DNA from 2 places in the Aureimonas sp. N4 genome. Region 1 is predicted to be linked to the other one. Evidence: predicted binding sites of a transcription regulator. Region 1 holds the regulator's gene; the other holds the start of a gene.
The links. Region 1 encodes PhoB, which activates phosphate uptake and scavenging genes when phosphate is short. Its sites were predicted from a motif close to TGTCATNNANCTGTCAT; they were not measured.

Region 1 (15,703 bases):
ACCGCAACGGCCATGTGCTCGCCATGGATGTCCCCAGCGCCTCGGTCTATGCCGAGCCGCGCAAGATGGTGGATGTGGACGAGGCTGTGGAAGGCCTCCTGCGCGTCTTCCCCGATCTCGACGCCAGCGATCTGCGCCGCCGCCTGTCGAGCCGCTCGGCCTTCACCTGGATCAAGCGCACCACGAGCAAGGCCGAGCGCGACCAGCTTTGGGCGCTCGGCATTCCCGGTGTCGGCTTCCGCGACGAGCTGCGCCGGCTCTACCCGAACGGGCGCGCGGCCGCCCATGTGATCGGCGCGGTGAATGTCGACAATATTGGCATTGCGGGGATCGAAAGCTGGGTGGACCGGCAGGGGCTTCAGGCGCTGCGCGGCGTGGGCCTCAATCTCGGCGGCAATCTGGAGCCCATCCAGCTCAGCCTCGATCTGCGCGCCCAGCACGCGCTGACCTCCGAACTCTCGGAGGCCGTGACGAAGTTCCAGGCCATCGCTGGCGCGGGGCTCGTCATGGACATCACCAATGGCGAGATCATCGCGCTGGCCTCGCTGCCCGATTTCGACCCCAACGTGCCGACCGACGCGCTGAAGCCCGACCGGATCAACCGCGTCGCCGTCGGTACCTATGAGATGGGCTCGACCTTCAAGGCCATGACCACGGCCATGGCGCTGGATTCCGGCTTGTTCGACATGCGCTCGGTCGTGGATGCCAGCGCGCCGCTGCGCTTCGGGCGCTTTTCGATCCGCGACTATCGCGGCCAGAACCGGCCGCTCAACATTCCCGAATCCTTCATCCATTCCTCCAACATCGTCATGGGCAAGATGGCCATGGCGGTCGGGCCGGAGCATCACCGCACCTTCCTGAAGCGACTCGGCCAGCTCGATCGGCTGACGACGGAGCTTCCCGAAAGCGCCAGCCCGCTCTTCCCCGCCAAATGGGGCGAGTTGAACACGGCCACCATTTCCTTCGGCCACGGCATCGCCGTGACGCCGCTTCAAGCGAGCATGGGCATTGCGGCCGTCGTCAACAATGGCCGCCTCCTGCGCCCGACCTTCGTGAAGGGCGCGCCGGTGGAGGAGCGCGTGGTGGCAGAGGGCGTCGTGTCCGAGCGCACCAGCGAGGCGCTACGCTTCCTAATGCGCCTCAACGCGCGCGTCGGCTCGGCCGGCAAGGCGGATGTGGACGGCTATTTCATTGGCGGCAAAACGGGAACCTCGGAGAAGGTGGTGAACGGGCGTTATGACAGCGGCACGGTGCTGACCGCCTTCATGGGCATCGCGCCCGCCCATGCGCCGCGCTATCTCTTCATGACGGTGCTGGACGAGCCCAAGCCCCTGCCGGAAACCTATGGCTTCCGCACCTCGGGCTGGAACGCCGTGCCGGTGACGGGCAAGATCATCGCGCGCGTCATGCCGATTTTGGGCGTCGGCCCCTCCGGCACGCCGCCCCTCTCCCCCTTCCCCACCATGGCCTCGGCCCGTGCCTGGGGCTCGAACCTCTTCGTGGGCGGCCCGCGCGTCGCGAGCGGAATCAGCTACTGACCATCGCGATGGGCGGGCTCTGAGGAGCCTGCCCATCGAAGCCGGCCCGTAGCGCAAGAGCCGAGACAAGCACAGCTCGCCAGATTTGCAAGGAAGCTGAAACGCAAGGAGCCCGATGCGATGCGCATCGAGCTTGAACATGTGAGATAATATCTGGTGAGACTGGAGCGGGCGATGGGATTCGAACCCACGACCCCAACCTTGGCAAGGTTGTGCTCTACCCCTGAGCTACGCCCGCCCGCTCTGTCATTCCGCCGCTGCCCGCTGGGCCGCTGCTGATGAGCGGCTTATGCTCCATCCCGTTGCCGTTGGCAAGCGGCTTTGTGAAGAAAACACGAAACTTTCGAGACCACCCCCGACAGCGATCGCGCAACGCAAAACGGCCTCCCTAGAGGCCAAACAGAACCGACGTTTTGGAGAAGGATTGGAGCGGGCGATGGGGATCGAACCCACGACATCCAGCTTGGGAAGCTGGCGTTCTACCGCTGAACTACGCCCGCGTCTGACAAAGTCGTAGCGCAAGCACCGTGCCGACGCAAGCGGATCAACGGAGGTGAACCAGAGGAAAAAGGAGGGCGGTTCAGATCCGACTAGCATGCCCGGAACGCGCGCCCCGGCCCGGCTCCACGTCACTCAGCGCGGCGTCGATCAGCGCCCAGGTTGCAGCGCGCCCGGCCTTGGCCGGGACTTCCGCCAAGGGGATACCAACGCGCTCCAAGACGGTACGCTTGACGCTCATACGCTCTGCCGCGTCGCCCGAAAGATCATGACCCGTGCCGTGATATTCCACGACGAGCCGAGGCTCGCCTGCTCCGTCCACCACGAGGAAATCCACGCGCTTGCTGTTGTAGGAGCGGAAGGCGGCGCGTTGCCGCCAGTCTCTCGGGTTATAGGCGGTGCGCACGAAAGCGCCCATCGCGACCTCGAAGGACACGCGCCAATCTGGCCGATGCTCTCCGATCCAGGCATCCAGACTGTCGAGGACGCGCTGGGCTTCCTTGTTCACCGGGCGCACGGCGCGCAGGTTTGCCGCCGCGATGAAGCGAAGCTGATTGTCAGTATCGGAGAGATCGTTTTCTTCGGCGAACTGGCGACGGAGCGCTTCATCCGCCCGCAGGGCCTCGATCTCGCGCGCCAGAGAGGCTGCGCGCCGGCCGCGCCAGACAGCCCAAAGCGCCAGCGCCAGAACAATGGCGCCAACGGCGAGGTCCGTCCGCAGCCCGCCGGAGAGGAAGATGCCGCTCAGACGAAATGCTTCGACAACTTCAACCCCTGCGCCTGATAATTGGAGTTGAGATCGAGGCCGTAGAGCCGGTCCGGCAGCGAGGCCATGCGCTCGTAGACGAGGCGGCCGACGATCTGCCCGTCTTCCAGAATGAAGGGCACGTCATGGCTGCGCACTTCCAGAACCGCGCGGCTGCCGGTGCCGCCCGCCGGGCTGTGGCCGAAGCCGGGGTCGAAGAAGCCGGCGTAATGCACCCGGAACTCGCCGACCAGCGGGTCGAAGGGCGTCATCTCCGCCGCATAGGCGGGGGGCACATGCACGGCTTCCTTGGAGACGAGGATATAGAATTCGTCGGGGTCGAGCACGAGTTCGCCCGTTCCCGAGCGGTGGATCGGCTCCCAGAAGTCGAGCACCGGCTGCGCGGCGCGCTTGTCGACATCGACGACGCCCGTGTGGCGCTTGCCCCGATAGCCGACGAGCCCGCCGGCATCGCCCTTGAGATCGATCGACAGTGCGATGCCGCCACCCGAAATATTGGCATCCGGCGCGCTGGTGAGGCGCGCTTCGGCGTGAAGCGCGGCGAGCTCCGCTTCGCCGAGCTGCGCGTCGCCGGTGCGGAAGCGGATCTGGCTGAGGCGCGAGCCGGGGCGCACCACGATCGGGAAGGTGCGCGGGCTGATCTCGATGAAGAGCGGGCCGTGATAGCCGGCCGGCACCTTATCGAACTCCTGCGCACCATCGACGAGGACGCGGGTGAAGATATCGAGGCGGCCGGTGGAGGATTTCGGATTGGCGGCGGCGCGGATCTCGGCCGGCAGGGCCAGCGCTTCCTGAAGCGGCACGACATAGACGCAGCCCGTTTCCAGAACCGCCCCGCCCGTCAGGTCGATCTCGTGCATCGAGAACCGCGCGAGCTTGTCGGCGACGCTGACGCCGCGCCCCGGCAGGAAGCTCGCGCGCACCCGGTAGGCCCGCGATCCCAGACGGAGGTCGAGGCTGGCCGGCTGGATCTGGTCAGCATCGAAGGCGCGCTCGGCGCGAATGCCGCCCGCCTCGAAAAGCCCCGCAATGTCTCGATCAGGAAGAATACCGCCGCTCATGAGCGGGCCATACAGCGATATGGGCCAAAAAGCGAGATCAGCCGCCAGCAACCGTTCAGCATCGTAAAAATCGGCGCTCTCGCCCGATTGATTTGTCGGAAGCGGCGGATTATGCGTGAGGCTGTGGTGATTTTGCCGGCCGGCTTGCAGCCACGTTAAACAACTCGCTAAAGGGCCGTTTCTCGAGTTCTCCCGAGCGGTCCCGAAGGCGTATCCCCTTCCAAGTCGGCCCCTCGGAGTGATCCTCATGTCCAAGCCTGACGAGACCTCGCGCCTTCGGCCCGCCACGCAGATGGTGCACGGGGGCACGATGCGCTCCGGCTTCGGCGAGACATCCGAGGCGCTCTTTCTGACGCAGGGCTTCGTTTACCCGACGGCCGAGGCCGCCGAAGCGCGCTTCAAGGGCGAAGAGCCCGGCTATGTCTATTCGCGCTACGCCAACCCGACGACGCGCATGTTCGAAGAGCGGATGATGGCGCTGGAAGGCGCCGAGGACGCGCGCGCCACCGCCTCCGGCATGGCCGCGATCTCGACCGCGCTGCAATGCGCCGTGAAGGCGGGCGATCATGTGGTCGCCGCGCGCGCCCTGTTCGGCTCGTGCCGCTACATCATCGAGACCGTGCTCGGCCGCGCGGGCGTCGCCTGTACGCTGGTGGACGGGCGCGATCTCGACCAGTGGCGCGCCGCCGTCCGCCCGGAAACCAAACTCTTCTTTCTGGAGAGCCCGACCAACCCGACGCTGGAACTGGTGGACATCCGCGCCGTCGCGGACATCGCCCATGCGGCGGGCGCGGTGCTGGTGGTGGACAATGTCTTCGCCACGCCCCTGCAGCAGAAGCCGCTGGAGCTCGGTGCCGACGTCGTCGTCTATTCGGCCACCAAGCATATCGACGGCCAGGGCCGGTGCCTCGGCGGCGTCATCCTCTCCTCCAAGGAGTGGATCGAGAAGAACGTTCAGGACTTCTTCCGCCATACCGGCCCCTCGCTCTCGCCCTTCAATGCCTGGACGTTGCTCAAGGGCTTAGAGACCCTGCCGCTGCGCGTGGCGCAGCAGACCTCCAACGCCGCACGGCTGGCGGACGTGTTCGCGGCCTCGCCCAAGGTCGCCAGCGTCATCTATCCCGGCCGGGCCGACCATCCGCAGGCGGAACTCGTCAAGCGGCAGATGAGCGGCGGCTCGACCCTTCTTGCGATCGATCTGGCGGGCGGCAAGGAGGCGGCCTTCCGCTTCTCCAACGCACTGCAGATCATCAAGATCTCGAACAATCTCGGCGACGCCAAGAGCCTCATCACCCATCCGGCGACGACGACGCACAAGAGCCTGACCGACGAGGCCCGCGCCGAACTCGGCATCGGCCCCGGCCTTCTGCGCCTGTCGGTCGGCATCGAGGATGTCGAGGATCTGTTGGAGGATGTCGAGCGGGCGCTCGCCGCAGCTTGACCTCAGGCGCTACCGCCTTGCGCCCGCCCTCATCGGCGGGCACACAAGGTATGAGTTTCAACGGTGGGCCGCCCGTGTGGCCCACCCTGCATCAGGCCCGACCCGTCATGTACAAGGCGACGACCCGGCATATCACCGTTTCGGTAAGCCCGAGCTTCCTTCCCGAGCAATCCGACCCGGCGGAAGGGCGCTGGGTCTTCGCCTATCGCATCGAAATCGAGAACGGCTCGCGCGAGACGGTTCAGCTGCGCTCGCGCTATTGGCACATCACCAATGGCAGGGGGCAGGTCGAGGAAGTGCGCGGCCCCGGCGTCGTCGGCGAGGAGCCGATCCTCTCGCCCGGCGATAGTTTCACCTACACGTCCGGCTGCCCGCTCGGCACGCCGTCCGGCATCATGCGCGGCTCGTTCCGCATGGAAACCGCCGATGGACGCGGATTCGATATCGAAGTGCCGGCCTTCTCGCTCGACGCGCCGGAGACCCTTCGCGTCCTGAACTGAAGCGGACCTAAAGGGAGCGGCGAAAGGGAAAGCCCCTCGCCGCTCCTGAGGCCTCGTCAGTTCTTCGGCGTCTCGTCCTGAGTATCAGCGTGATCATGCGTGAATTCGTCGGGCGAGAAGCTGTAGGCTTCGCCGCAGAACTCGCAGGTCACGTTGATCTTGCCGTCCTCGACGCTCTCGGCAATGTCCTCTTCCGAGAAGCTTTCGAGAACGCCCTTGATCTTCTCGCGGGTACAGGAGCAATTGTCTCGCACTGGCGTCGGCGGAAAGACGCGCACGCCCCGCTCGTGGAAGAGGCGAAACAGAAGCCGCTCCACGCCGACTTCCGGATCGGCCAGTTCCGAGGCCTCGATTGTGCCCACCAGCGCCTGAACTTCCGTCCAGGCATCGTCTTCCTCGAACACGTGCTCTTCGGCGCCTTCCGGCGCGTCGCCGCCCGGCAGATCGGGCATCCGCATCCGCTCGGGCGCGTTCGGCAGGAACTGGGCGATCAGCCCGCCCGCGCGCCAGCTTTCCTTGAAGCCGCCGGTTTCGGCGCGCCGCGCGATCTTGGCAACCGCCAGGCGCACGGTGGTCGGGATTTGCTCGGACTGGCGGAAGTAGTTTTCCGCCACCGCTTCCAGCGACACGCCGTTCAGTTCCACGATGCCTTGGTAGCGCTGCGTATGCGCGCCCTGGTCGATCGTCAGCGCCAGAATGCCGACGCCCAGAAGCGAGGGCGGATCGGCGCGATGCTCGGCCACGGCGTCGGCCAGCCGCTCGGCATCGAAGCGGGCATAGGCGCGCACGCTGGAAGGCGCGCTGTAGTCCACGACGAGAAGGTCCACCGGACCATCGGTCTGGGTTTGCGCGATGAACTTGCCGTCGAACTTCAGCGAGGTACCGAGCAGAACGGTGAGCACGATCATCTCGGCCAGAAGCTGCGAGACCGGCGCGGGATAGTCGTGCCGCGCCAGAATCTGATCCACCATCGCGCCGAGTTGGACGGCGCGACCGCGCGCGTCCAGGGCCTCGACCGCGAAGGGAACCACCGCGTCGTCGCCGGCAAAGCCGATGTCGCCAAGCTCGAGCGAGGAATCAGCCATGCGATGCGACATCCCCGAAGACCCAGGCGAGGATCGACTTCTGGGCATGAAGCCGGTTCTCGGCCTCGTCGAAGACCACCGATTGCGGCCCGTCGATCACCGCATCCGTCACCTCCTCGCCGCGATGGGCGGGGAGGCAATGCATGAAGAGCGCTTGCGGGTTGGCGTGCGACATGAGCCGCTCGTTCACCTGATAGGGCAGGAACACATTGTGCCCGCGCGCCTGATCCTCGCGGCCCATGGACACCCAGGTGTCGGTGACGACGCAATCGGCGCCCGACACGGCCTCCACCGGATCATGCGTCAGATGCAGCCGGGTGCCGGCCTCGCGCGCCGCCGCGACATAGCGCGGATCGGGCTCGGAGCCTTCGGGCGTGGCAATGCGAAGCGAGAAATCGAAGCGGCCGGCCGCCTCGATCAGCGAGTTCAGGACGTTGTTGCCGTCGCCCGACCAGGCGAAGGTCTTGCCCTGCACCGGCCCGCGATGCTCCTCGAAGGTGAGGAGATCGGCCATGATCTGGCAGGGATGCGTGTCGTCGGTCAGCGCGTTGATGACAGGCACGGTCGCGGCCTCGGCCATTTCGAGAAGGCGCGAATGCTCGGTCGTGCGGATCATGATCGCGTCGACATAGCGCGACAGGACGCGCGCCGTGTCGGCGATCGTCTCGGCGCGGCCGAGCTGCATTTCCGAACCCGACAGGAACAGCGTCTCGCCGCCGAGCTGGCGCATGGCGACGTCGAAGGAGACGCGGGTGCGCGTCGAGGGCTTCTCGAAGATCATGGCGAGCACGCGCCCTTCGAGCGGACGCGCGCCCTTGCGGCCCTGCGCCTTGCGCTCGCGCGCATCCTTCAGGATGGCACGCAGATCGCCCGGCGTGGTGCAGGAGAGGTCGATGAAGTGCCGCACCGACGAGGCGTCGGCGGGCGATGCGATGGCCGCGGAAAGGGAACTCATGCCGCGCTGCTTTCGGACTGGGACTGGGACAGATCGGCGACGGCGGCTTCCAGCCGGCCCATCGCCTCGCGGATTTCGGCTTCGTTGACATTGAGCGGCGGCAGGAAGCGCACGACATTGTCGCCGGCCGGGGCAGCGAGCATGGCGTGGCTGCGCAGCGCCTCGATCAGCTGCGTGTTCGGCACCACCATCTTGAGACCGATCAGAAGCCCCTCGCCGCGCACTTCGGCAACGACATCGGGATAGCGATCCGCCAGCGAGGCGAGGCTCTGCTTGAAGAGAAGCGCGTTGCGGCGAACGTCTTCCAGGAAGCCATCGGCCAGAACCACGTCGAGCACGGCATTGCCGACCGCCATGGCGAGCGGATTGCCGCCGAAGGTCGTACCATGGGTGCCCGGCGTCATGCCCTTGGCGGCCTCGGCCGTGGCAAGGCACGCGCCGAGCGGGAAGCCGCCACCAATGCCCTTGGCCGAGGCCAGGATGTCGGGCGCGACGCCGGAATTCTCATAGGCATAGAAACGCCCGGTGCGGCCAACGCCGGTCTGCACCTCGTCATAAACGAGAAGCAGGCCATGCTCGTCGCAGAGCTGGCGCAGGAGCTTCAGGAAGCCCGTCTCGACCGTGCGAATACCGCCCTCGCCCTGGATCGGCTCGATCAGGATCGCGGCCGTCTCCGGGCCGATGGCCGCGCGCAGCGCCGCCTCGTCACCGAAGGGCACCTGATCGAAACCTTCGACCTTCGGGCCGAAGCCTTCCAGATATTTGGCCTGACCGCCGGCGGCGATGGTCGCCAGCGTGCGCCCGTGGAACGCGCCCTCGAAGGTCACGATACGGAACCGCTCGGGATGGCCCGATACGTACTGATAGCGCCGCGCCGTCTTGATGGCGCATTCCAGCGCTTCCGCACCCGAATTGGTGAAGAACACCTTATCGGCGAAGGACGCCTCGACCAGTCGCTGACCCAGCGTCTCCTGCCCCGGCACGTGGAACAGGTTGGACGTGTGCCAGAGTTTGCCGGCCTGCTCGGTGAGGGCCGCCACGAGATGGGGATGGGCATGGCCGAGCGAGTTCACGGCGATGCCGCCGGTGAAGTCGAGGAAGGTCCGCCCGTCGCTCGTGTGCAGCCAGACACCTTCTCCTCGCTCCACGCGAATGTCCGCGCGCGCGAATGTGGCAAACAGCGGATTATCGTGGAACTCGGCCATGGCGATACTTCTCGTTGGCATGGACATTGGCGATGACGGCGGCCCGACAGGCGGCCGGAGCGGGCGAAATCGAAGTGCCTCGCAAGGGCCAGCCTATACCATGGGGACGACGCGAATTGTCAACGAAAGCCGAAGTTTCGGCACTTGGGCCCAGCAAGGACTTCCGCGCGCGTCATTCTTCCGCCATAAGCTGTTGAAAAGCGGATGAAATGATTCGGGCGACGGCGAGGTCTCTTGCCGCCCTTCGCGCTTGCGTTCTAGAAACGTCTCGGACACCAGATTTCGTGTGGGAAGCCCCGCCGATCCGCAAGGGATCGATGGGTGCCTTGGATGTTGGCGACCGCGCCGCCCGCCCGCAGCGACTTGAGTACGAGGAGTCTGTTCATGAGTTGGACCGAGGAGCGCATCGAGCTGCTCACGCGTCTTTGGGGCGAAGGCCGCAGCGCCAGCCAGATCGCGGCGGAACTGGGCGGCGTCACCCGCAACGCCGTCATCGGCAAGGTTCACCGGCTGAAGCTGGACAACCGCCCCAAGGGCGGATCGGACGAGAGCGTCGCCGAGATCACCCCCGCCGCCATTCCGGTGGCCGTCGCCGCACCCTCGCCGGCCCCGGTGCCCGAGCCCGTCGTCGTCGTGGCGCAGGCCCCCGCGCCGCGCCCGGAGCCGGAGGCCGCCCCCGTGCCGCCGAGGCCAACGCCGGCCCCATCCATCGCGCCAGCGGCCGCGCCTGCCCCGGCCGCACCGCGCATCCTGACGCCGACCTTGCCTTCGACGCCGCCGTTGCGCGCACCCATGCCGCAGCGCCAGCCGATGGTACATTCCATCGGCGCGACCGCGCTGAAGATGTCTCCGGAGACGGACGCATTCGAGGACGCGCAGATCTTCGGCCATTCCGAAGGCGGCGAAGTGGTGCCGATGTCGCGCAATCTGACGCTGGTGCAGCTGTCGGAGCGCACCTGCAAATGGCCGCTCGGTGATCCGCTGAGCCCGGATTTCCGCTTTTGCGGCAACCACTCGCAGGACTCCTCGCCCTACTGCAAGCACCACGCGCGCATCGCCTTCCAGCCCGTCTCGGAGCGCCGCCGCGTTCGCTAACTCAACGGTGGGCTTTCTCAGACCCTGATGTGAGACCCGGCAGCGCCAGCGGCCGGGTTTCTTTTTGCTCCTCGCTCGCGAGCGCCGCGCCCATCTCCTCGCCACCGAGAAACCGTCTCCCGCTGCGCGCCGTCATGCTCTATGGAGGGGCACCGGATGCACATCGGAGGGCGAAGGCCCGGCGCGCGAAGGCGTGCAGCCCAAAGCCGTTTCGCATCCCTTGTCCCTACGTCAGAAGGCCATGCCATGACCGATACACCGACCTTGCCCGACCGCCTCGCGATCGATCCGGACAGCCCGCATTACGACGAGGCGCTTCTGGCGCGCGGCATCGGCATCCGCTTCAACGGCGCGGAAAAGACCAATGTCGAGGAATATTGCGTCAGCGAAGGCTGGGTGCGCGTGGCCGCCGGTAAGGCGAAGGACCGCCAGGGCAAGCCGCTTCTGATGAAGCTGAAGGGCACGGTCGAGCCCTATATCAAGGACGACGCAGCCGAGGGCTGAGCCCAAGCGGTCGAGCGGGCGGGATCGGTGCCCGAGGGCGCTTCTCACTCCTCAAACAACAACGGCGCGACAAGCCCCTGCTTGCCGCGCCGTTTTCGTTTCGAACCCGCTTGCGGGAAAGCCGTCAGCTGGCTTCCGCGCGCTGCGCCGAGGCCGGACGCGGGCTGGTGAAATTCTCGTCCAACGAATAGCCCGCGCCGCGGACGGTGCGGATCGGATCGCGCTGGCGCCCGCGATTGATCGCCTTGCGCAAACGGCCGACATGCACATCCACCGTGCGCTCGTCGACATAGATGTCCCGCCCCCAGACGCCGTCGAGCAATTGCTCGCGCGAGAAGACGCGGCCGGGCGACTGCATCAGGAATTCCAGGAGGCGGAACTCGGTGGGTCCGAGCTTGACCTCCCGCCCGGCCCGGCGAACGCGGTGCGTTTCGCGGTCGAGATCGAGATCCCCGGCGACGAGCTGGCTGGAAATGCGTTCCGGCTTCACGCGCCGCAGCATGGCGCGCACGCGGGCCATCAGCTCGGGCGTCGAGAAGGGCTTCACGACGTAATCGTCCGCGCCGACCGACAGGCCGCGCACCCGCTCCGACTCCTCGCCGCGCGCCGTCAGCATGATGATCGGCAGGCGCTCGGTCTCCGGCCGCGTGCGAAGACGCCGGCACAGCTCGACGCCCGACAGGCCCGGCAGCATCCAGTCGAGCAGGAGCAGATCCGGCACGGCTTCCTTGAGCCGCAGATCCGCCTCGTCGCCGCGGGCGATCACATCGACCTCGTAGCCCTCGGCCTCCAGATTGTAGCGCAGAAGAACGCCCAGAGCGTCCTCGTCCTCGACGACCGTGATCCTCGGCCCCATGGCGCTTACCCGTTCGCGCCGGGCATGGGCGCGGCGATCGAGGGCGTCGAGTCGCTCTTGGGACGCTCGGCCTCCATCTGCGTGCCGGTCTTGATGTAGTAGACCGTCTCGGCGATGTTGGTCGCGTGGTCGCCGATCCGCTCGATATTCTTGGCCGAGAAGAGAAGATGCGTGCAGGCCGTGATGTTGCGCGGATCTTCCATCATATAGGTCAGGAGTTCGCGGAACAGCGAGGTGTAGAGCGCGTCGATCTCGGCGTCGTGGGCACGGATTTCCAGCGCACGCACGGCGTCGCGCGTGGCGTAGACGTCGAGAACGTTCTTCAGCTGCTCCAGCGCCAGTTCCGACATGTGCTCGATGCCGCGCACCAGCTGAACCGGCTGCTTGTGATCGTTCACCGCGATGACGCGCTTGGCGATGTTCTTGCCGAGATCGCCGATCCGCTCCAGATCGCTGGAGATTCGGATCGCGCCGACGATCTCGCGCAGATCCTGCGCCATGGGCTGGCGCTTGCCGATCGTCATCACGGCGCGCTCGTCCACCTCGCGCTGGAGCGTGTCGAGAAGGATGTCGTCGGCGACGACGGACTGCGCGAGGCCCCAGTCCGAGCGGATCAGCGCCGACACGGCCTGTTCCACCATGCGCTCGGCCTGGCCGCCCATTTCGGAGATGCGGCGCAGAATGAATTTCAACTCGTCATCATAGGAGGAAACGATGTGTTCCATGATGCGAACTCCCTGTTCTGGCGGGGTCGGCCGCGCGCGGCGGCGCGGCCGGGCGCGAGGTTAGCCGAAGCGGCCGGTGATGTAGTCCTGCGTGCGCTTGTCGTCCGGGTTCTGGAACATCTTCTCGGTCGGTCCGACCTCGACGATCTTGCCCAGATGGAACATGGCCGTGCGCTGCGACACGCGGGCGGCCTGCTGCATGGAGTGCGTCACGATCACGATCGTGAAGTTCTGCTTCAGCTCGTCGATCAGTTCCTCGACCGTGGCGGTCGCGATCGGGTCGAGCGCCGAGCAGGGCTCGTCCATCAGGATCACCTCGGGCGACACCGCGATGGCGCGCGCGATGCACAGGCGCTGCTGCTGGCCGCCCGACAGGCCCGTGCCGGCGTCATGAAGGCGGTCCTTCACCTCCTGAAACAGGCCGGCCTTGCGCAGCGAGGTGACCACGATCTCTTCCAGATCGGTCTTCGACTTGGCGAGCCCGTGGATTTTCGGCCCATAGGCGACATTCTCGAAGATCGACTTCGGGAACGGGTTGGGCTTCTGGAACACCATGCCGACGCGGGCGCGCAGTTCCACCACGTCGATCTGCGGGTTGTAGATGTCCTCGCCGTCCAGCGTGATCAGGCCCTTGACCTTGGCGCCCTCGACCGTGTCGTTCATGCGGTTGAGCGAGCGCAGGAAGGTGGACTTGCCGCAGCCCGAAGGGCCGATCAGCGCCGTCACCTGCCGTTCGTAGACGTCGAGATTGACCTCGAACAGCGCCTGTTTCGCGCCGTAGAAGACCGAGACGCTCTCGCCCTTCATCTTGCTGGCGAAGGCGGGCGTGCTGGTCTTCGGGGCGGCGGTCAAATGAAGATTTTCCATCATATAAATTCCGATCGTTCCTACCAGCGACGCTCGAAGCGACGACGAAGCAGAATGGCGGTGACGTTCATGACCGCCAGGAAGAGAAGAAGCACGATGATGGCGCCCGAGGTGCGCTCCACGAAGGCGCGCTCGGCCTCGTTGGCCCACATGTAGATCTGCACCGGAAGAGCGGTCGCGGGGTCCATGGGCGTTGCGGGATAGTTGGCGACGAAGGCCACCATGCCGATCAGGAGGAGCGGCGCGGTTTCGCCCAGCGCATGGGCGAGACCGATGATCGTGCCCGTCAGAATGCCGGGCATGGCCAGCGGCAGCACATGCTGGAACACGGTCTGCATCTTGGACGCGCCGAGCCCCAGGGCGGCGGCGCGGATCGAGGGCGGCACGGCCTTCAACGCGGCGCGGGTCGCGATGATGATCGTGGGCAGCGTCATCAGCGTCAGGACGAGGCCGCCGACCAGCGAGGCCGAGCGCGGCAGGCCCATCCAGTTGATGAAGACGGCGAGACCCAAGAGGCCGTAGACGATCGAAGGCACAGCCGCGAGATTGTTGATGTTCACCTCAATGAGGTCGGTGAAGCGGTTCTTGGGCGCGAACTCTTCCAGATAGATCGACGCCGCGACGCCGATCGGCAGAGCCAGCACCAGAACGATGCCCATCATGTAGAGCGAGCCGATCAGGGCGACGCCGACGCCCGCCGTCTCGGCGCGGGCGGAAGCGCCGAAGGTGAAGAGCCCGGTGTTGAAGCGCTGCTCCATCGCGCCCTTGGCTTCGAGATCGTGGATCCAGGCGAGCTGCTGGTCCTTGATCGGACGGCGCGCTTCCGGGATCGACAGATCGAACTGCCCCTTCACGGCCGAGTCGACCGTGGAGTTGGCGTAGACCCAGACATCCTGCGTCGTGCCGATGATGGAGAGATCGTCCAGTACCATGTTGGCGAGCTGGGCGCGCACGCCCTGCGACACGAGCTGCATGGCCGAGGCGACGGCGGCCCGGTTGTTCGGATCGATGCCGAGTTCCTTCACCAGCGCGTCCTGCACGAGGCGCGGGTAATTCACCGTGCGCAGGATCGTCGGATCGGCCTTGGCCTTGTCGTTCGGGTCGATGATGCTCTTGGAGAAGGTGATCGGCAGGCGGATCTGGGTCTGGAAGAAGGCCGTGTAGCCCTGCCCGATCACCGTCCAGAGAAGGATGGCAAGGAAGATCATGCCGATGGCGATCGCACCCTGACCATAGAAGCGGAAGCGTCGTTCGGCGGCATAGCGACGGCGCAGGCCGATGTCGCGCCGCGCAGGGCGCGCGGAGGTCGGAACGGCGTCCGAGCGGGAAATCGTCGTATCGCTCATCAGTCGTACTGCTCCCGGTACTTGCGCACGATGGCAAGGGCGATGATGTTGAGGATCAGCGTCATCACGAAGAGCGTGATGCCGAGCGCGAAGGCCACGAGGCTCTGCGGCGAGGTGAAGTCGAGATCGCCCGTGAGCTGCGAGACGATCTTGACCGTCACGGTGGTCATAGCCTCAAACGGGTTGAGTGTGATGTTGGCCGCGATGCCGGCCGCCAGAACCACGATCATGGTCTCGCCGATGGCGCGCGAGGCGGTGAGCAGCAGCGCCGAGACGATGCCGGGCAGCGCCGCCGGCAGCACGACCTTCTTCACCGTTTCGGAGGGCGTGGCGCCCAGCCCCATCGAGCCGTCACGCAACGAGCGCGGCACGGCGGTGATGATGTCGTCCGAGAGGGACGAGACGAAGGGGATCAGCATGATGCCCATCACGAGACCGGCGGTCAGGATCGACTGCGCCTGGATGAAGCCGGTGAAATTGCCCGTCAGCAGCCCGTTGATGTCGGCCGAAATGTCGCGAAGGAAGGGGCCGACCGTGATCAGCGCGAAGAAGCCGTAGACGATGGTCGGAATGCCGGCCAGCACTTCCAGCAGCGGTTTCACGATGGAGCGCACCCGGCTCGACGCATATTCGGCCATGTAGATGGCGGCGAACAGGCCGACCGGCACGGCGAAGAGCATGGCGACGAAGGCGATATAGAGCGTGCCCGCCAGAAGCGGGATGATGCCGAACTGCCCGGCCGCCTGCGACCCGGCGGCGGCAAAGCGCGGCTCCCACACCGTTCCGAAGAAGAAGCTCGAGGGCGAGATACGGCTGAAGAAATCGATGCTCTCGAACAGCATCGAGCAGACGATGCCGACCGTGGTCAGAATGGCGATCGAGGAGCAGAGGATCAGGAAGACCTTGACGATCCGCTCGACCTTGTTGCGCGCGCGCAGACGAACCGCGATGCGGGACAGGGACAGGAAGAGCCCGGCGACCGCAACCACCAGAACGGCGCCCGTCATGGCCAGACGGCTCACGTCCTCCATGTGGTTCTTTTCGACGGCGATCGGAACCATCGCGTCCGTCGCGCCGCCCGGAAGCGGAATGCCGCGACGCTCGAACAAGGGCTTGATCTGGGCGATGCCGGCTGTCTCGAGGCCCACCTGCTCATCGGCGGGAAGCGCGCGAATGCCTTGGCCCAGCGAGCGCACGAGGCTGCGGCCGAGCGAGGCGGAGGCGCTCTGAGTATCGGCTTCGATGCGGCGCTCGACGGTGG
Region 2 (15,703 bases), on a different contig from region 1:
GCAGGGCGACGCCGCGCGCCTGGCCGAGCTTCAGGGTCGCGACCGCATCCTTGTTGACGAAGGTCTGCTCCACCGCCGCCTCGTCTGGCTGGTGATGATGGATCACGGCCGAAAGACCGTCGTAGAGTTGGCGCAGACGGGAGGCGAGGTCCATCTTGGCGTCGGACGTGACCGTGCCGCTCGCCACGAAACGCAACGAGTTGCCGACCGTCTCCACCACGCCCCAGCCCGTGCGGCGAAGGCCGGGATCGATTCCGATGATCCTGATGGTCCGCTCCTGCAGCATGATCCCGTCTCCGCCTTGCTTAACGGATTCTGGATTTAAAGACAAAGAGTGAACGGATCGAAAACGAAGCGGAACGGCGTGGGGATCAAGTTGCGGTGACGCGCCCTGTCGGGTCAGTATTGCCATCTCCATTTGAGAGACATGACCTCGAAAATCGCCTTGGCGCTTGCCCTGTTCGGCGGGCTTCTTCTTTCGCCCGCCGTCGCGCAGGAGGGGCCACCGGGCTCCGAACCCTCGGCCGTGCCGCCTGAGGCGCGCGGGGCCGCGCCGCCGGCCCCGGCCGCCGCAAGCTTCGACACGGCCCGGGCGCGCGCCGAAGCGCTCGAACCCTTGGAAACGCTGCTGATCGCGCAGGGCGGCGAGACCCTGGTCGATCAGGGCTTTCGCGGCAACCGGACCGACCGGGCGACCAACATCAAGTCGGCGTCGAAATCCGTGATCGCCGCACTCGTCGGCATCGCCATCGACAAGGGCGCGATCAAAGGGACAGACCAACCGATCGCGGATTTTCTGCGGGCCGACTTTCCCGCCGATCCCGATCCGCGCCTGAACCAGATCACCGTGGGCCATCTCCTGTCGATGCAGGCCGGGCTGGAGCGCACGTCCGGCGGCAATTATGGCGCCTGGATTGCCTCGCGCAACTGGGTTCGCGATGCGCTGCGCCGACCCTTCGTCAACGATCCCGGCGGGCCGATGCTTTATTCCACCGGCTCCACCCATCTTCTCTCGGCGATCCTGACCAAGGCCACCGGGCGCTCGACGCTTCACTTGTCGCGCGACTGGCTGGGGCCGGCGGGCGTGCGGGTGAGCGATTGGGAGCGCGATCCACAGGGCATCTATCTCGGCGGCAACCAGATGGCCATGACGCCGCGGTCGCTTCTGGCCTTCGGCGAACTCTACCGGCGCGGCGGGGTGAACGTGTCCGGCGAGCGCATTCTGTCGGAGGCGTGGATCGAGCAGAGCTGGACGCCGCGCACCACCTCGCGCTTCCATGACGGGCGCTATGGCTATGGCTGGTTCATCGACCGCTTCGCCGGCCATGACGGCTTCTATGGCTGGGGTTATGGCGGGCAGATGATCTATGTCATCCCCGATCTTGAGCTGACCGTCGCCATCACCTCGGACGAGAGCCAGCCTTCGACGCGCTCGGGCTATGTGGCCGATCTCCATCGGCTCGTGTCGGAGACGATCGTCCCCTTGGCACAGGCGCGGCTCACGCCGACGCCGCCCAAAAGCTGAGCCCAAAAAAAGGCCGCGCGGCATAGAGCCGGCGCGGCCTTTGGACTCGAATGCGCGAGAGGTCAGGCGGCGGAGAGCTTCGCCATGACCTCTTCGTCCACTTCGAAATTGGCGTAGACGTTCTGCACGTCGTCATCGTCTTCGAGATTGTTGATGAGGCGCAGAACGCTCTGCGCCTTTTCCTCGTCCACCGGCACGCCGGTCTGCGGGCGCCAGATGATCTTGACGCTCTCGGCTTCGCCCAGCGTCTTTTCGAGGGCGGCAGACACGTCGCCGAGATCGGCGAAGGCGGTGAGGATGCGGTGGCCGTCCTCGTCGCTCGCCACGTCGTCCGCGCCCGCTTCGATCGCCGCTTCCATCACCTTGTCGGCATCGCCGACCTTGGCGGGATAGACGATCTCGCCGATACGGTCCCACAGGAAGGAGACCGAATTGGTTTCGCCGAGCGCACCGCCCGACTTGGTGAAGTAGGAGCGCACATTGGAGGCGGTGCGGTTACGGTTGTCGGTCAGCGCCTCGACGATGACGGCGACGCCGCCCGGGCCATAGCCCTCGTAGCGGACCTCGTCATAGTTCTCGGTGTCGGCGCCCGAGCCCTTGGAGATGGCGCGCTGGATATTGTCCTTGGGCATGGACTGCGCCTTAGCGTTGTTGATCGCCAGGCGAAGACGCGGGTTCATGTCGGGATCGGGCGTGCCGCTCTTGGCCGCCACGGTGATTTCGCGCGCCAGCTTGGAGAACATCTTGGAGCGCACGGCGTCCTGCCGGCCCTTGCGATGCATGATGTTCTTGAATTGGGAATGACCGGCCATCGGGGCACCTGTCTCGTCAAGATTTCAGATGAATGAAGGTTCTATAGGTTTTCGAGCCGCCATCGTCCAGCTTCGGCAAGGGTCGCGCTCGCGGGAATATGACTTGGCCGGGATATCCCAAGCGATAAGCTCGCAGAAGCAAATGCCTCCGTCCGAAAGGTGACGCGATGCGACGGCTTCTTCTGGCTCTGCCTCTTCTCTGGCTGCCTTCGGGCGCGATGGCTCAAGACCGGGAGGAGACGCCGAGCACCTGCCTTGCCATCGCCGAGCGCGCCGGGGTCCGTTACGCCTCCTTGGACGCGCCCTATCGCCTGGCCGCACGCGAGCGGGCCGAGGTGCGCATCACCTACGTCCACCACGCGACCTATCTGATCGAGAGCGGGGAGGGGGTGCGCGTCGCCACCGACTATGCCGGCTTTGCCGGCGAGGGCCGCGTGCCGGATGTCGTGACGATGAACAAGGCGCATTCCACCCACTACACCGAGTTTCCCGACCCCGGCATCGGCACCGTGCTGCGCGGCTGGAATCCGGCGGGCGGGCCGGCCAAACACAATGTCACGGTGGGCGATGTCCTGATCCGCAATGTGCCGACCGACATCAACCGCTTCGGCTCGTTCGAGGCGGACGGCAATTCCATCTTCATCTTCGAGGTGGCGGGCCTGTGCATCGGCCATCTCGGACATCTCCACCATCAGCTGACCGAGGACGATTACGCCGCGATCGGCCGGCTCGACGTCGTGATGGTGCCGGTGGACGGGTCCTGGACCATGAGTCAGAAGGGCATGGGCGAGATCGCCGCGCGGCTCCATTCCTCCGTCGTCTTGCCGATGCATCGCTTCCGCACGCCGATCGAGCGTTTTCTGGAGCAGATCCCGGATTTTGCCGTGGATCGGCGGGCCGAGGATTCGCTGACGCTTTCCGCCCGTAGCCTGCCGAAAGTGCCGACCGTGATCCTGCTCAGCGGCGTTTGACCGCCCCACGAAAAGGCCGGCGGGTGATCCGCCGGCCCCTTTGCCTCGCGGGCCTCGACCTCACTTCTTGAGCGAGGCGGCCTTGTCGTTGACATTGCCGATCTTGAGAAACAGCGTCTCGCCCGAGGACTCGTCCACGCCGTCATTGTCGGTGACGATGGTCATCTCGCCCTGGGCGTCGATGGCAAGACCCTCGACCTTGTCCACGACATAGCCATGGGTCGCCTCGGCGAGGATGGGCACGAGATCGCGCACGGTCTCCTTGCTCACGACGGGCAGCTTGTCGCCGAGCGGGGCAGGCTTCAGTTCCGACAGGGGAACGCGCGTCACGGCCTTGAGCTTGGCCTTGTCGCCGATCTGGTTGTCGCGCTCGATGAAATAGGCATGGTCGCCGTGGACGGTCATCTCGGACAGGCCGTTCCAGGCGACCTCGGCTGGTTTGTCGAGGGGATAGAGCACCGCGCCCCACTCTTTGGTCGCCGGGTCATAGGCAAGAAGCTTGGTCTCGTTCTTGGGATCGTCCTTCCAGGGGCGCTGGATGGCGACCCAGACCTTGCCATTGGCGAGCGCCACGCCCTCCGCGCCGAAGCGCGTCTGCGACTCCAGAAGCTTTTCCGGGAAGGCGATCTCCTCGAGGATGGCGCCCTTGTCGTCCACGTGGAGCAGCAGATGCGGCACCTCCTTTTCCGGGTTGCCTTCGCTGCCGAGCCAGAAGCCGCCCTGGCCGTCCGGCGTCAGGCTTTCCAGGTCGAGCTTGGCGGCGGGCTTGCCGTCCCGCGTCACGTTCAGGGCCGAGACGATGCGCGCGGGCTTGGTCGCGGCGTCGATCATGTAGATGCGGGGCATCTTGCCATAGACGCTATCGCTGACCGACCAGAACTGGTTCGGCCTGCCCTCGATGGCGGCGAGCGCCGAAAGCGCGCCGAAGCCGATCGGGTTGCCGGCCTTGTCGTCGATCGAGACGATGGTCGGATAGGCCTTCTCGCCCTCCGCCCGCTCGTAGATCATGACATGCGAGCGCGCGCCGCCGTCCTTGCCGAGATCGGCCTCGTTGGCGGTGACGAGAAGGTTGCGGGCGGGGATCGTCACCGCGCCTTCGGGCGAGATGCCGGACGGCAGGATCTGCATCAGTTCCGGCGCGGCGCCGGTGTCGCGATAGACGGCGACCACCGAACCGCGCTCGGCCAGAACGAAGAGATAGTCCTGCCCGCCGAACGTGCCCTTGGCGAGGCCCTCGGGCTCGATGCCCTTCTTGTCGGCGCGCTTTTCGGGGAAGTGGCCCATACGCGCGACCTCGCGCTCCAGCGTCGCGCCCGACTCGTAGGACACGCTGCCGTCATGGTTGAAGATGGTGAAGCCGCGCGTGCCGCCCTTCCAGTCGCCCTCGTCGGCCGCGGCAATCCGCCCATCCTTCAGCCATTTCACGGCGTCGGGCTCGCGCGGACGCGCCTCGATCTTGCCCGTGAAGTCGAGCTTGCCGTCCTTCTCGGCATCGACGCCTTCCAGCGCCACGCTGCCGGCCGGGAAATGGCCTTTGATCTTGCCGCTCGCCCCATCCACGATGACGATGTGGTTGTTTTCCTGAAGTGAGACGACGACTTCGTTCTGGTCGTTGATGTCGACAAATTCGGGCTCGGGGTCTTCGGGCGCGATGGCCGCCAGGCCCGTCATGTCGACGCGCCGCAGGTTGGCGCAGTCCGGCGTGCCGTCCTTCAGCGGCACCAGCGCGAGATATCCGGCGGGCATCTGGGGCAGGGCGCCGTCATTGACCTTCTCGTCCCGCTCGTTCTCGATCGCGACGGCCGCGAAGCTGCGGTCGGGCGACACGGCGACGCTGTCGGGCTGGCCGCCGAGATCGCAAGCCGCGCCGATCGCATGGCCGGCGAGATCGACCGCGACGAGACGCCCGCCCGGATTGGCCTTGCTCTCCGACGTGTTCAGCGCCACGAGAACGTTGCCGCGCGCGACCGCCACCGAGGTCGGCTCGCCGTCGAGCTTGAGATAGCCGGCGGGTTTGGGCGCATGGGCGTCCGTGATGTCGATGAAGCCGATGCCGCCATGCGGGCTGTCGGAATAGACGAGGGTCATGCCGTCTTCGGAGGCGGTGACGATCTCGGCCGATGTCGGGACCTCGCCCGCCGTTTCCTTCGGCAGGTTGGCGGCGACGGGAAAGGCGGCGACGCGGTTGAAGACGGGCTCGGCGAAAGCGGGCAGCGCCGTCGAGGCGAGAAGCGCCAACGAGATGGCAAGACGGGTCGGCATGGGACACTCCGGTTCCGATGGTCTGACGTCCCGCGCGGTCAAGCATCCGGGCATGACGGCGGGGTGACATGTCCATGACGGCGCGATGACAGATGGGCGCTGCGCTGGCATCCCGATCACAAGATCGCTATGAGGCCGGCATGAACGAACAACTTGCAGGCCGGCTCACCGAATTCGGCCACCGCCTCGATGTGCGGGTCTATTTCGAGGACACGGATTTTTCCGGCGTCGTGTACCACGCCCGCTACCTGCATTTTCTGGAGCGCGGGCGCACGGACTATCTTCGCCTGCACGGCATCGGCCATCGCGAGCTGATGGACGGGGCTTTCGGCGAGCCCATGGCCTTTGCCGTCCGGCGCATGGAAATCGAGTTCCTGCGTCCGGCGCGGATCGACGATGTGTTGACCGTCGAGACCCGCACGGCGCTTCTGGGCGGCGCGCGGGTGGTTCTCGACCAGCGCATCTTGAAAGGCGAGGAGCTTCTGATCGAGGCGCGGGTGAAGGTCGCCGTGATCTCGCCCGAAGGCAAGCCACGCCGGATGCCGCCGGCGGTGGCCGAGCGCCTGACGCCGGCGCCAAGCACGGGCGAGGCCTGATACCCACGCCGCACTGCGGTAGAACATTCGGAAGCGCGAGGGGAAATCTGCTATTCCTCACGCCTGCGAAACGAATTGTTAACCCTAACGGTGCTTCATGGGATCGCGGCGAAACCCTTGTCGCGCCATTCTTTTACCGGAATCCCCGGCGAAAGAGCCCTTGGGGAATGGCGCGTCGGGGCCGCTGCCCGTCAGGCCGGCACCGTGCGGGTGCGAAAGGGCGCCGCTGCGCGGACGATCGCCGGCCCCACGAATTCGAGGGACAGAGGAATGAACGACGTCGCACAGACTGCGCTCGCCGCCCATGGCAGCGACATGTCTCTGATGGGACTTTTCTGGCAGGCCGGCTTCGTCGTGAAGTTCGTGATGCTGGGTCTCTTGTCGGCGTCGGTCTGGTCCTGGGCCATCATCTTCGACAAATGGGCGCGGTTCGGCCGCTTCCGCCGCCAGCTCAACACGTTCGAATCCACCTTCTGGAGCGGCCAGTCGCTCGAAGAACTGTATCACACCCTGTCCGACCGCAAGACGTCCGGCATGGGCGCGCTGTTCGTCGCCGCCATGCGCGAATGGAAGAAGAGCTTCGAGAAGGGCGCCCGCTCGCCCATCGGCCTCCAGACCCGCATCGAGAAAGCCATGGACGTGACCATGGCCCGCGAGATGGACGAGCTGGAATCGCGCCTCGGTTTTCTGGCGACGGTCGGCTCGGCCGCGCCCTTCATCGGCCTGTTCGGCACGGTGGTCGGCATCATGACCGCCTTCCAGGGCATCGCCGCCTCGGAGCAGACGAGCCTCGCCGTCGTCGCCCCCGGTATCGCCGAAGCGCTGCTTGCGACCGCCATCGGCCTCATCGCCGCCATCCCCGCCGTTATCGCCTACAACAAGCTGTCGGCGGACGCGGGCAAGCTGGGGATGCGGCTCGAAGCCTTCGCGGACGAATTTTCCTCCATCCTGTCGCGTCAGATCGACGAGAAGGCGAGCGCCGGTCGCTGAACGCGCCGCGCCTTTGGCCAGAATAGACGAGGGGATCAGACACTATGGGCATGTCGACGGGCGCCGCATCATCGGGCGGAGGATCACGACGCCGCCGCGGCAAGCGCCGGCAGCCGATGGCCGAAATCAACATGACGCCCATGGTGGACGTCATGCTGGTTCTGCTCATCATCTTCATGGTGGCCGCACCGCTGATGACGGTCGGCGTGCCGCTGGAATTGCCTAAGACGGCCGCCAAGGCGCTCAGCGCCGACAAGCAGCCCATCACCATCTCGGTGCAGCGCGGCGGCGAAATCTACCTTCAGGAAAGCCCGGTCCAGGCGGACGCGGTGGTGGAGCAGCTCAAGGCCATCGCGGAAGCGGGCTATGACGAGCGCATCTTCCTGCGCGCCGATGGCGAGGCGAGCTACGGCACGGTCATGCAGGTCATGGCCCGCATCTCGGCCGCCGGCTTCAAGAATATCGGACTTGTCACATCCCAGGAAAAGGCGGCCTCTCACGCAGGCGCGCCGAAGCCAGGGGCGAAGAGCTGACGCATCATGAAGTCGTCGCTTTCCACCTCCGTTGCGGTCCACGCCCTCGTGCTCACATGGGGGCTCTGGTCGTTGGGCGCGCCCGAAAAGCTGGACATGGGCAGCGAAGCCGTGCCCGTGGAACTGGTGACTGAGGTCAGCCAGTCGATGATCGGCGACGAAAAGGCGCCGCAGACCGACAAGCCGGCGCCCCAGCCGACCAAGACGCCCGAAAAGCTCCCGATGCCGGCCCAGAATGTCGGCGACAACGAGGTCGATCTCCCGACGCCGCCTGCGCCGAAGGCCGCGCCGCGCGAAACGCAGAAGACCAAGGTGGACGACGCGCCGCCGCCCCCGCCGGCCGCCCAGCCGCCCGAGCCCAAACCTGAGCCCAAACCTGAGCCGAAGCCGGAACCCAAGCCCGAGCCGAAGCCTGCGCCCGCTCGCGTTCCCGAGCCGACCCCGCCGCCGCCCGAGCCCAAGCCGCCCGAGCCGGAAGAGGATTCGGCCGAGGAGGACACGACGCCCGAGATCGACCCGCTGGCCGCCGAGATCGCCAAGGCCGAGGCCGAAAAGCCGCCCGCGCCGCCCAAGAACGTGCCCGCGCCGCAGGTCAAGCCCAAGCCGCCGGAGCCTGTGAAGGTCGCCGAGGCGAAGCCTGAGCCCAAGCCCGAGCCGGTGAAGGAAAAGCCGCCGGAGAAGACGAAGGCGACCGAGAAGGCCAAGTCCACCGAGACCTCCAAGGAGAAGGTCAAGGAAGCGAAGAAGCCGGGCAAGAGCAACTCGCAGAACGATCCTCTTGAGGACGCGGTTCTGGCCGCTCTCAAAAACACGCAGGAAACGACTGGCGGCGGTGCCAAGCGGTCGACCCAGCACGCTTCGCTCGGTGGCAAGACGCAGACGGGCGGCACTCTGTCTCAAAGCGAGATGGACGCCCTGCGCGGGCAGATTTCCAAATGCTGGAATCCGCCCGCCGGCAATTCCGACGCCGGGTCTTTCCAAGTGAAGATCTCGATGCAGCTCGATCCGTCCGGCGCGGTGCAGGGCATGCCGCAGATCGAATCCGGCAGCGGTTCGTCCCCGGCCCAGCGCGCGGCGGCCGAGGCGGCGGTGCGCGCGGTTCGCCGCTGCGCGCCCTACAACCTGCCGGCCGACAAATACGAGACCTGGTCCGAAGTCACCGTGAATTTCGACCCGAGCCAGATGTTCTAAGCCTCCAATCCCTCGGGACGGTTCCGGCCGTCCTCTCGTCCATCGCTTCCGAGACAACGGGTGCGCCTGACAGCGCGACACAGGCCCGATGACCGAACGGGAAGGTTCCATCCCATGACTCGCTCCAGCACGACCTCTTCGACCCTTCGCCGCAGCCTGCGGACCCTCGGCCTCGCGCTCGCCGCCACCGCAGCCTGTCTTGGCGCGTCCTTGCCCGCTCATGCGAAGGTCGAGATCAACGTCAATCAGGGCAATGTGCAGCCGTTGCCGATCGCGCTGCCGGCCTTCCAGTCCCGCGATGGCCTGGGCGCCAAGCTCATGGAAGTGGTCGCCGCCGACCTGAAGCGCTCCGGCCTCTTCGCGCCGATCAATCCGACCGCCTTCATCCAGAAGGACCTGTCGCCGGATGCCACGCCCCGCTTCCAGGACTGGACGGTGATCAACGCGCAGGCCCTCGTTTCGGGCCGCGTCACGCCGGAAGCGGATGGGCGTCTGCGCGTCGAGTTCCGCCTGTGGGACACCTATGCCGGCACGCAGCTCGACGGGCAGCAGTTCTATGCCAGCCCCGACAATTGGCGCCGCATCGCCCATATCATCGCCGACGCCATCTATGAGCGTCTGACGGGCGAGAAGGGCTATTTCGACACACGCATCGTCTTCGTGGACGAGACCGGTTCCAAGGACAAGCGCCGCAAGCGCCTTGCCATCATGGACCAGGACGGCGCGAATGTGCGCTATCTGACCGAGGGCGGCGACCTCGTGCTCACCCCGCGTTTCTCGCCCAACCGGCAGGAAATCACCTATATGAGCTTCGGCAAGGGGGAGCCGCGCGTCTATCTCCTTCAGCTCGAAACCGGACAGCGCGAGGTCGTGGGCAATTTCCCCGGCATGACCTTCGCGCCGCGCTTCTCGCCCGACGGCCAGAAGGTGGTGATGAGCCTTCAGCAGGAGGGTAACGCCAATCTTTACGCCATGGACCTGCGCTCGCGCGCGACCACGCGCCTGACCTCCACCAACGCCATCGACACCTCGCCCTCCTATTCGCCCGATAGCTCGAAGATCGTCTTCGAATCGGACCGGGGCGGCCGGCCGCAGATTTACACGATGAACGCCGACGGCTCGGGCCAGCAGCGCATTTCCTTCGGACAGGGCAGCTACAACACGCCCGTCTGGAGCCCGCGCGGCGATCTGATCGCGTTCACCAAACAGTCGGGCGGCCAGTTCCAGATCGGCGTCATGAAGCCGGACGGCTCGGGCGAGCGCATTCTGACCTCGTCTTTCCATGCCGAAGGCCCGACCTGGGCGCCGAACGGCCGCGTCATCATGTTCTTCCGGGATCAGGGCGGCGGTCCGCAGCTCTTCTCGATCGACCTGACCGGGCGCAACGAGCAGCGTGTCGCGACGCCCAATTTCGCGTCCGACCCCGCCTGGTCGCCTGCGCTCGAATAGACTGAACAATCAACGTTTTGTTGACCGGTCGTTAACCCTGAAAATGGTAAATGACCCTATCCTTATCCACTGACCGAAGGAGACGGCCATGCGCCGCATCGCTACTGGGGTCCATGGTCGAATCGCCCTCGCGCTGGTCGCTGCGCTGGCGCTTTCGGCCTGCGCCAAGAAGAACAACGCCCTTCCCGACAACGCGGCCGGCCTCGGCCTCGGCGGCGCGGGTGGTGCCGGCGGAGCCGGTGGCTATGGCGCGAACGGCGCCAATGGCCGTGGCTCGGCCGCTCCCGGCACGAGCCAGGACTTCACCGTCAATGTCGGCGACCGCATCTTCTTCGATACGGACTCGACCTCGATCCGCGCCGACGCGCAGCAGACGCTGAGCCGCCAGGCCCAGTGGCTCAACCAGTATCCGCGCTATCAGATCGTCGTCGAAGGCCATGCCGACGAGCGCGGCACGCGCGAATACAATCTGGCGCTCGGCGCGCGCCGCGCCGCCGCCACGCGCGACTTCCTGGCCTCGCAGGGCGTGTCGTCCAACCGGATGCGCACGATCTCCTACGGCAAGGAACGTCCGGTCGCCGTTTGCGACGACATCTCCTGCTGGTCGCAGAACCGCCGCGCGGTCACCGTGCTCTCGGGCAGCGGCTCCTGAAGCATTTCGGCAACAATCCTCCAGTCGAAACGGCCCTCCGGGGCCGTTTTGCGTTCCCGAACCCGGCGGCGTGATAGAAGCGGACAAATTTTGGACGCGTTCACACCCCGTAAACAAGTGGACATCGACACGGCGCCGAAGACGCATCCGGCCGGGATCGCGGCCCACCTTCGGCGCCCGGAAGGGATTCTCGGATGGCTGGCAAGCTTCTCACGCGCTTTCTCGCAATGACGGTTGCGGCCGGGGCTCTGGCCGGACCGGCTCATGCGCTCGACCTGCCGTTCGGCCTCGGCGGCCGGCAGGTGCAAAGCCAGCCGCGCGACACCGCGCCGCCCGTGCTGATGGCGCAGATGGGCGATTCCAGCGTGCGCATCAGCCAGATGGAAGAGGAAATGCGTCGGCTGACCGGTAAGGTGGAAGAGTTGTCCTTCCTGGTTCTGCAATTGCAGGAACAGCTGCGCAAGACGCAGGAAGACAACGAGTTTCGCTTCCAGGATTTGGAAAAGGGCGGCAAGTCGGGCGGCGCCTCGCAGACCACGCCGCAGCGGCGCTCCGAAGCGCAGCCCGCGCTTCCCGCAGCCGGCGCACCGGCGAGCGAGGCGTCCTCGCGCGTGGCTTCGGCCACGCCCTCCACGATGAATGACGGGGCCGCGCGGCCCACGCCGTCTGCCAGCGCCGCTCCGGCCAGCGCGCAGGGGGGCGACGAGATCGGCGCGTTGATCGGGGAGGGCTTCGGCAACGAGAGCGCCAAACCCGCTGCCGCGCCTGCTGCCGCGCCGCAGCCCAATGTCAAAACCGCCTCGATCAAGGCGAACGGGCCGGGTGAGCTTTATGGGCTCGGATACAATCACATGCTGTCGGGCGATTACGCGCTCGCCGAGCAGACCTTCCGTCAATACACGCAGACCTATCCGAATTCGAGCGACGCGGCCGATGCGCAATATTGGCTGGGCGAGAGTCTCTACGCACAAGCGAAGTATCGCGAGGCGGCGGAGGTTTTCCTGAACGCGCAGAAGGCGCATCCCCAGGCGCCCAAGGCGCCGGAGATGATGCTGAAGCTCGGCATGTCGCTGGTGCATCTCGACAATCGCGAGACGGCCTGCATCACCTATGCCGAGATCGGCAAGCGCTATCCCACGATGAGCGCCAACGTGAAACGCAAGCTTCAGGCCGAGGAAAAAACGGCGCGCTGTAGCTGATATCCCTGAGTCTCGCCTTGCCGGGCGATGCAGAGCGTAGCGGCGATCCGGGCTTGGCTCTCGGCGAGGACATTTTGCGCACCCTTGGGGCCCTGCCGGCCGGGCGGGGGGAGGGGGCGCTGCTCCTGGCGGTGTCGGGCGGGCCGGACTCCCTGGCTCTGCTTCTGGCTGCCGCGCAGTTGCGATCGGCCGGACGCCTCGGTCGCACGCTTCATGTGGCGACCGTCGATCATGCTTTGCGGCCCGGCAGCGGGGCCGAGGCGCAGGATGTCTCCCGTCTCTGCGGCGCGTTGGGCGTTCCCCATCGCATTCTTGTCTGGCGCCATGTCGGGCCGATCGAGGGAAATCTTTCGGCTGCCGCTCGTGAGGCGCGCTACCGCCTTTTGGCCGATGAAGCGCGCCGCCTCCGTGCGGGACTTCTCGCGACAGCCCATCACCATGACGACCAGATCGAAACCCATCGGCTCGCCGTTCAACGTGGGGCCGTTGGCGCCGCGCTCGCGGGAATGCGGGTCTGGCGCGATCTGGAACCCGGTCTCGTTCTCGTTCGGCCAATGCTCGGCTGGCGCAAGCGGGCGCTGGAAGCTTTCGTGGCTGGGACGGGCGTGCGAGCGGCGGATGATCCATCCAACCGCGATCCGCGTTTTGCTCGCGCGCGGTTGCGACTGCAGGGGCTGAATGCGGCCGAGGAAGCGCTGGCGGAGCAGACCATCCAGGCCGCACGTATGCAGCGACAGGATGAGGACGATCGCATCACCTCGATTCTGGCGAAGGTTGCGACGGAAGGGCGGCTCGACGTCTCGGCATCTGGCGACATCTCGTTGTTTCTGGACGATGGCTTGATCGATCCCACCCTTCTGTCCCGCGCCGTGACAGCTGTGGCTGGCGCCTCGGTTCCGCCCACGCGCCTCAGCATCGACGCTCTGGCTCAGCAGATCCATTCAAAAGAGGAGGGAGCTGCGACATTGGGCGGCTGCCTCCTGCGTTGGAAAAGCGGCCTGTTGCGGCTCGGGCGTGAATATGGGCGCACGGGGCCGCCGCCTCTTCCTTGGGATGACAGGCAGGCTTCGGCCTGCTTCGACAGTCGCTTCGACGTTCCCCGTCAGACGGGGTCGAACGATTGGAGTATCCTTGTTCCCTATGGGCGATGGGGGAGGGGACCGCTCGCCCATCGCACGCTGCCCGTGGCGCTCGGGGCGTCCGGCGAGATCCTAGCCGCCCATCCGCTTCTGCGCTTCAAGACCGCGCCCAAGCCGCCTTCGCTCTCGCTTTCGTGTCGGGTTGCGTGGCGTCTCGCGGCCGATTTGGTTCTCCCTGCAGGTCTCACATTAACCTGTGGGCTCCAAAATGCCGCAAATCGCGGTGAACCTGTTGGCAAGGGGGTGGCGTCCACCTACATTCGCAGGCAAGTCAAAGCCGCCGACGTTGTATGACGCATGGTTGCCCGAGCGCACTTCCAGGACGGATAATGAACCAGAACTTCCGCAATTTCGCCGTTTGGGCGATCATCGCGCTCCTGCTGATCGCGCTGTTCCAGCTGTTCTCGAACAGCTCGCAGAATGCGAACACGCGCGACGTGCCCTATTCGCAGTTCCTCTCCGACGTGGATGCCGGCCGCGTGCGCTCCGTCACCATTCAGGGACAGCGGATTTCGGGCTCCTATACGGACGGCGCAAGCCCCTTCCAGACCTACTCGCCGGGCGATCCTCAGCTCGTCAGCCGGCTTGAGCAGCGCAACGTCCAGATCAACGCCAGCCCGCCGTCGGACAATGTCAATCCGATCTGGTCGATCCTGATGTCCTTCGGCCCGATCCTCCTCATCCTCGGCGTCTGGATCTTCCTGATGCGGCAGATGCAGGGCGGAGCCGGCGGTAAGGCCATGGGCTTCGGCAAGTCCAAGGCCAAGCTTCTGACCGAAGCCCATGGCCGCGTCACCTTTGCCGATGTCGCGGGTGTGGACGAAGCCAAGCAGGACTTGGAAGAGATCGTCGAATTCCTGCGCGAGCCGCAGAAGTTCCAGCGTCTGGGCGGCAAGATTCCGCGCGGCGTCCTTCTCGTCGGCCCTCCGGGCACGGGTAAGACGCTGACGGCGCGCGCTGTCGCGGGCGAAGCCAACGTCCCCTTCTTCACCATCTCCGGTTCGGACTTCGTGGAAATGTTCGTGGGCGTCGGCGCCAGCCGCGTGCGCGACATGTTCGAGCAGGCCAAGAAGAACGCGCCCTGCATCATCTTCATCGACGAAATCGACGCCGTGGGTCGCCATCGCGGCGCGGGCCTCGGGGGCGGCAATGACGAGCGCGAGCAGACGCTGAACCAGCTTCTGGTGGAGATGGACGGGTTCGAGGCCAATGAGGGCATCATCCTCATCGCAGCGACCAACCGTCCCGATGTTCTCGATCCGGCGCTTCTGCGTCCCGGCCGCTTCGACCGGCAGGTCATGGTGCCGAACCCCGATGTCGGCGGCCGCGAGAAGATCCTCAAGGTTCATGTGCGCAACGTGCCGCTGGCCCCCAATGTGGATCTCAAGACCATCGCGCGCGGCACGCCGGGCTTCTCCGGCGCCGATCTCGCCAATCTCGTGAACGAGGCCGCGCTGATGGCGGCGCGCCGCTCCAAGCGCCTCGTCACCATGCTGGAATTCGAAGACGCCAAGGACAAGGTCATGATGGGCGCCGAGCGCCGGTCGATGGCCATGACCGAGGACGAGAAGAAGCTGACCGCCTACCATGAGGCCGGCCATGCGCTGGTGGGCATCTACGAGCCTTTCAACGACCCGCTGCACAAGGTCACGATCATCCCGCGCGGCCGCGCCCTGGGCGTCACCATGAACCTGCCGGAGCGCGATCGCTACGGAATGCGCAAGAACGAGATGGAAGCGCGTCTGGCCATGATCTTCGGCGGCCGTGCCGCGGAAGAGATCATCTATGGTCTCGACAACGTGACGACGGGCGCGTCCAACGACATCCAGCAGGCCACGAACATGTCTCGCGCCATGGTCATGGAATACGGCATGAGCGACAAGCTCGGCCGTCTGCGCTACCGTCAGAACCAGGAAGAAATCTTCCTCGGCCATTCCGTGTCGCAGCAGCAGAACATGTCGGAAGAAACAGCCCGTCTGATCGACTCCGAAGTGCGCGGCATCATCGAAGTCGCCGAGAACAAGGCCCGTCGCATTCTGCGCGAGCATATCGAGGATCTGCACACGCTGGCCAACGGTCTTCTCGAATACGAAACCCTGTCGGGTGATGAAGTCCGCGATCTTCTGGCTGGCAAGCCGCTCGCTCGCGACATGGGCGACGACACGCCGCCATCGCGCGGTTCGGCTGTGCCGAAGGCCGGTTCCGCCAAGCCGAGCGGGCCGCGCGACGACAGCGAAGGCGGCCTGGAACCGCAGCCTACAGCCTGAAACACGACCAAGACATGATGGGAAGGCGGGCTTCGAGCCCGCCTTTTTTATGACGCGGGCCTCACGGCAAGCTTCGTCTTCGATCCGAAACCGGCTCCGCGCAATGCGGGCCCGTTC

Region 2: AUL28_RS04640 (esterase-like activity of phytase family protein) is a predicted target of PhoB. The motif match lies at 5,645-5,661, and genes of this name have one in related genera.

The regions. Positions count from the first base shown of each region.
Region 1 is NZ_BBWS01000016.1:52,210-67,912, forward strand. Features, by position in the region: gene AUL28_RS05490 (peptidoglycan D,D-transpeptidase FtsI family protein) at 1-1,538, shown strand, start outside; tRNA gene AUL28_RS05495 (tRNA-Gly) at 1,702-1,776, opposite strand; tRNA gene AUL28_RS05500 (tRNA-Gly) at 1,964-2,038, opposite strand; gene AUL28_RS23145 (DUF2726 domain-containing protein) at 2,119-2,553, opposite strand; gene AUL28_RS23150 (hypothetical protein) at 2,488-2,820, shown strand; gene AUL28_RS05515 (2'-deoxycytidine 5'-triphosphate deaminase) at 2,781-3,863, opposite strand; SAM riboswitch at 3,977-4,054, shown strand; gene AUL28_RS05520 (O-succinylhomoserine sulfhydrylase) at 4,111-5,304, shown strand; gene apaG (Co2+/Mg2+ efflux protein ApaG) at 5,412-5,804, shown strand; gene AUL28_RS05530 (Hsp33 family molecular chaperone) at 5,861-6,889, opposite strand; gene argF (ornithine carbamoyltransferase) at 6,882-7,844, opposite strand; gene AUL28_RS05540 (aspartate aminotransferase family protein) at 7,841-9,049, opposite strand; gene AUL28_RS05545 (GcrA family cell cycle regulator) at 9,434-10,144, shown strand; gene AUL28_RS05550 (DUF3297 family protein) at 10,391-10,648, shown strand; gene phoB (phosphate regulon transcriptional regulator PhoB) at 10,773-11,504, opposite strand; gene phoU (phosphate signaling complex protein PhoU) at 11,510-12,229, opposite strand; gene pstB (phosphate ABC transporter ATP-binding protein PstB) at 12,290-13,099, opposite strand; gene pstA (phosphate ABC transporter permease PstA) at 13,117-14,442, opposite strand; gene pstC (phosphate ABC transporter permease subunit PstC) at 14,442-15,703, opposite strand, start outside.
Region 2 is NZ_BBWS01000013.1:70,345-86,047, reverse strand. Features, by position in the region: gene ruvC (crossover junction endodeoxyribonuclease RuvC) at 1-286, opposite strand, end outside; gene AUL28_RS04655 (serine hydrolase domain-containing protein) at 428-1,525, shown strand; gene AUL28_RS04650 (YebC/PmpR family DNA-binding transcriptional regulator) at 1,588-2,337, opposite strand; gene AUL28_RS04645 (MBL fold metallo-hydrolase) at 2,505-3,308, shown strand; gene AUL28_RS04640 (esterase-like activity of phytase family protein) at 3,369-5,570, opposite strand; gene ybgC (tol-pal system-associated acyl-CoA thioesterase) at 5,711-6,166, shown strand; gene tolQ (protein TolQ) at 6,437-7,156, shown strand; gene tolR (protein TolR) at 7,201-7,689, shown strand; gene AUL28_RS04620 (hypothetical protein) at 7,696-8,880, shown strand; gene tolB (Tol-Pal system beta propeller repeat protein TolB) at 8,995-10,329, shown strand; gene pal (peptidoglycan-associated lipoprotein Pal) at 10,418-10,981, shown strand; gene ybgF (tol-pal system protein YbgF) at 11,176-12,180, shown strand; gene tilS (tRNA lysidine(34) synthetase TilS) at 12,312-13,613, shown strand; gene ftsH (ATP-dependent zinc metalloprotease FtsH) at 13,649-15,586, shown strand.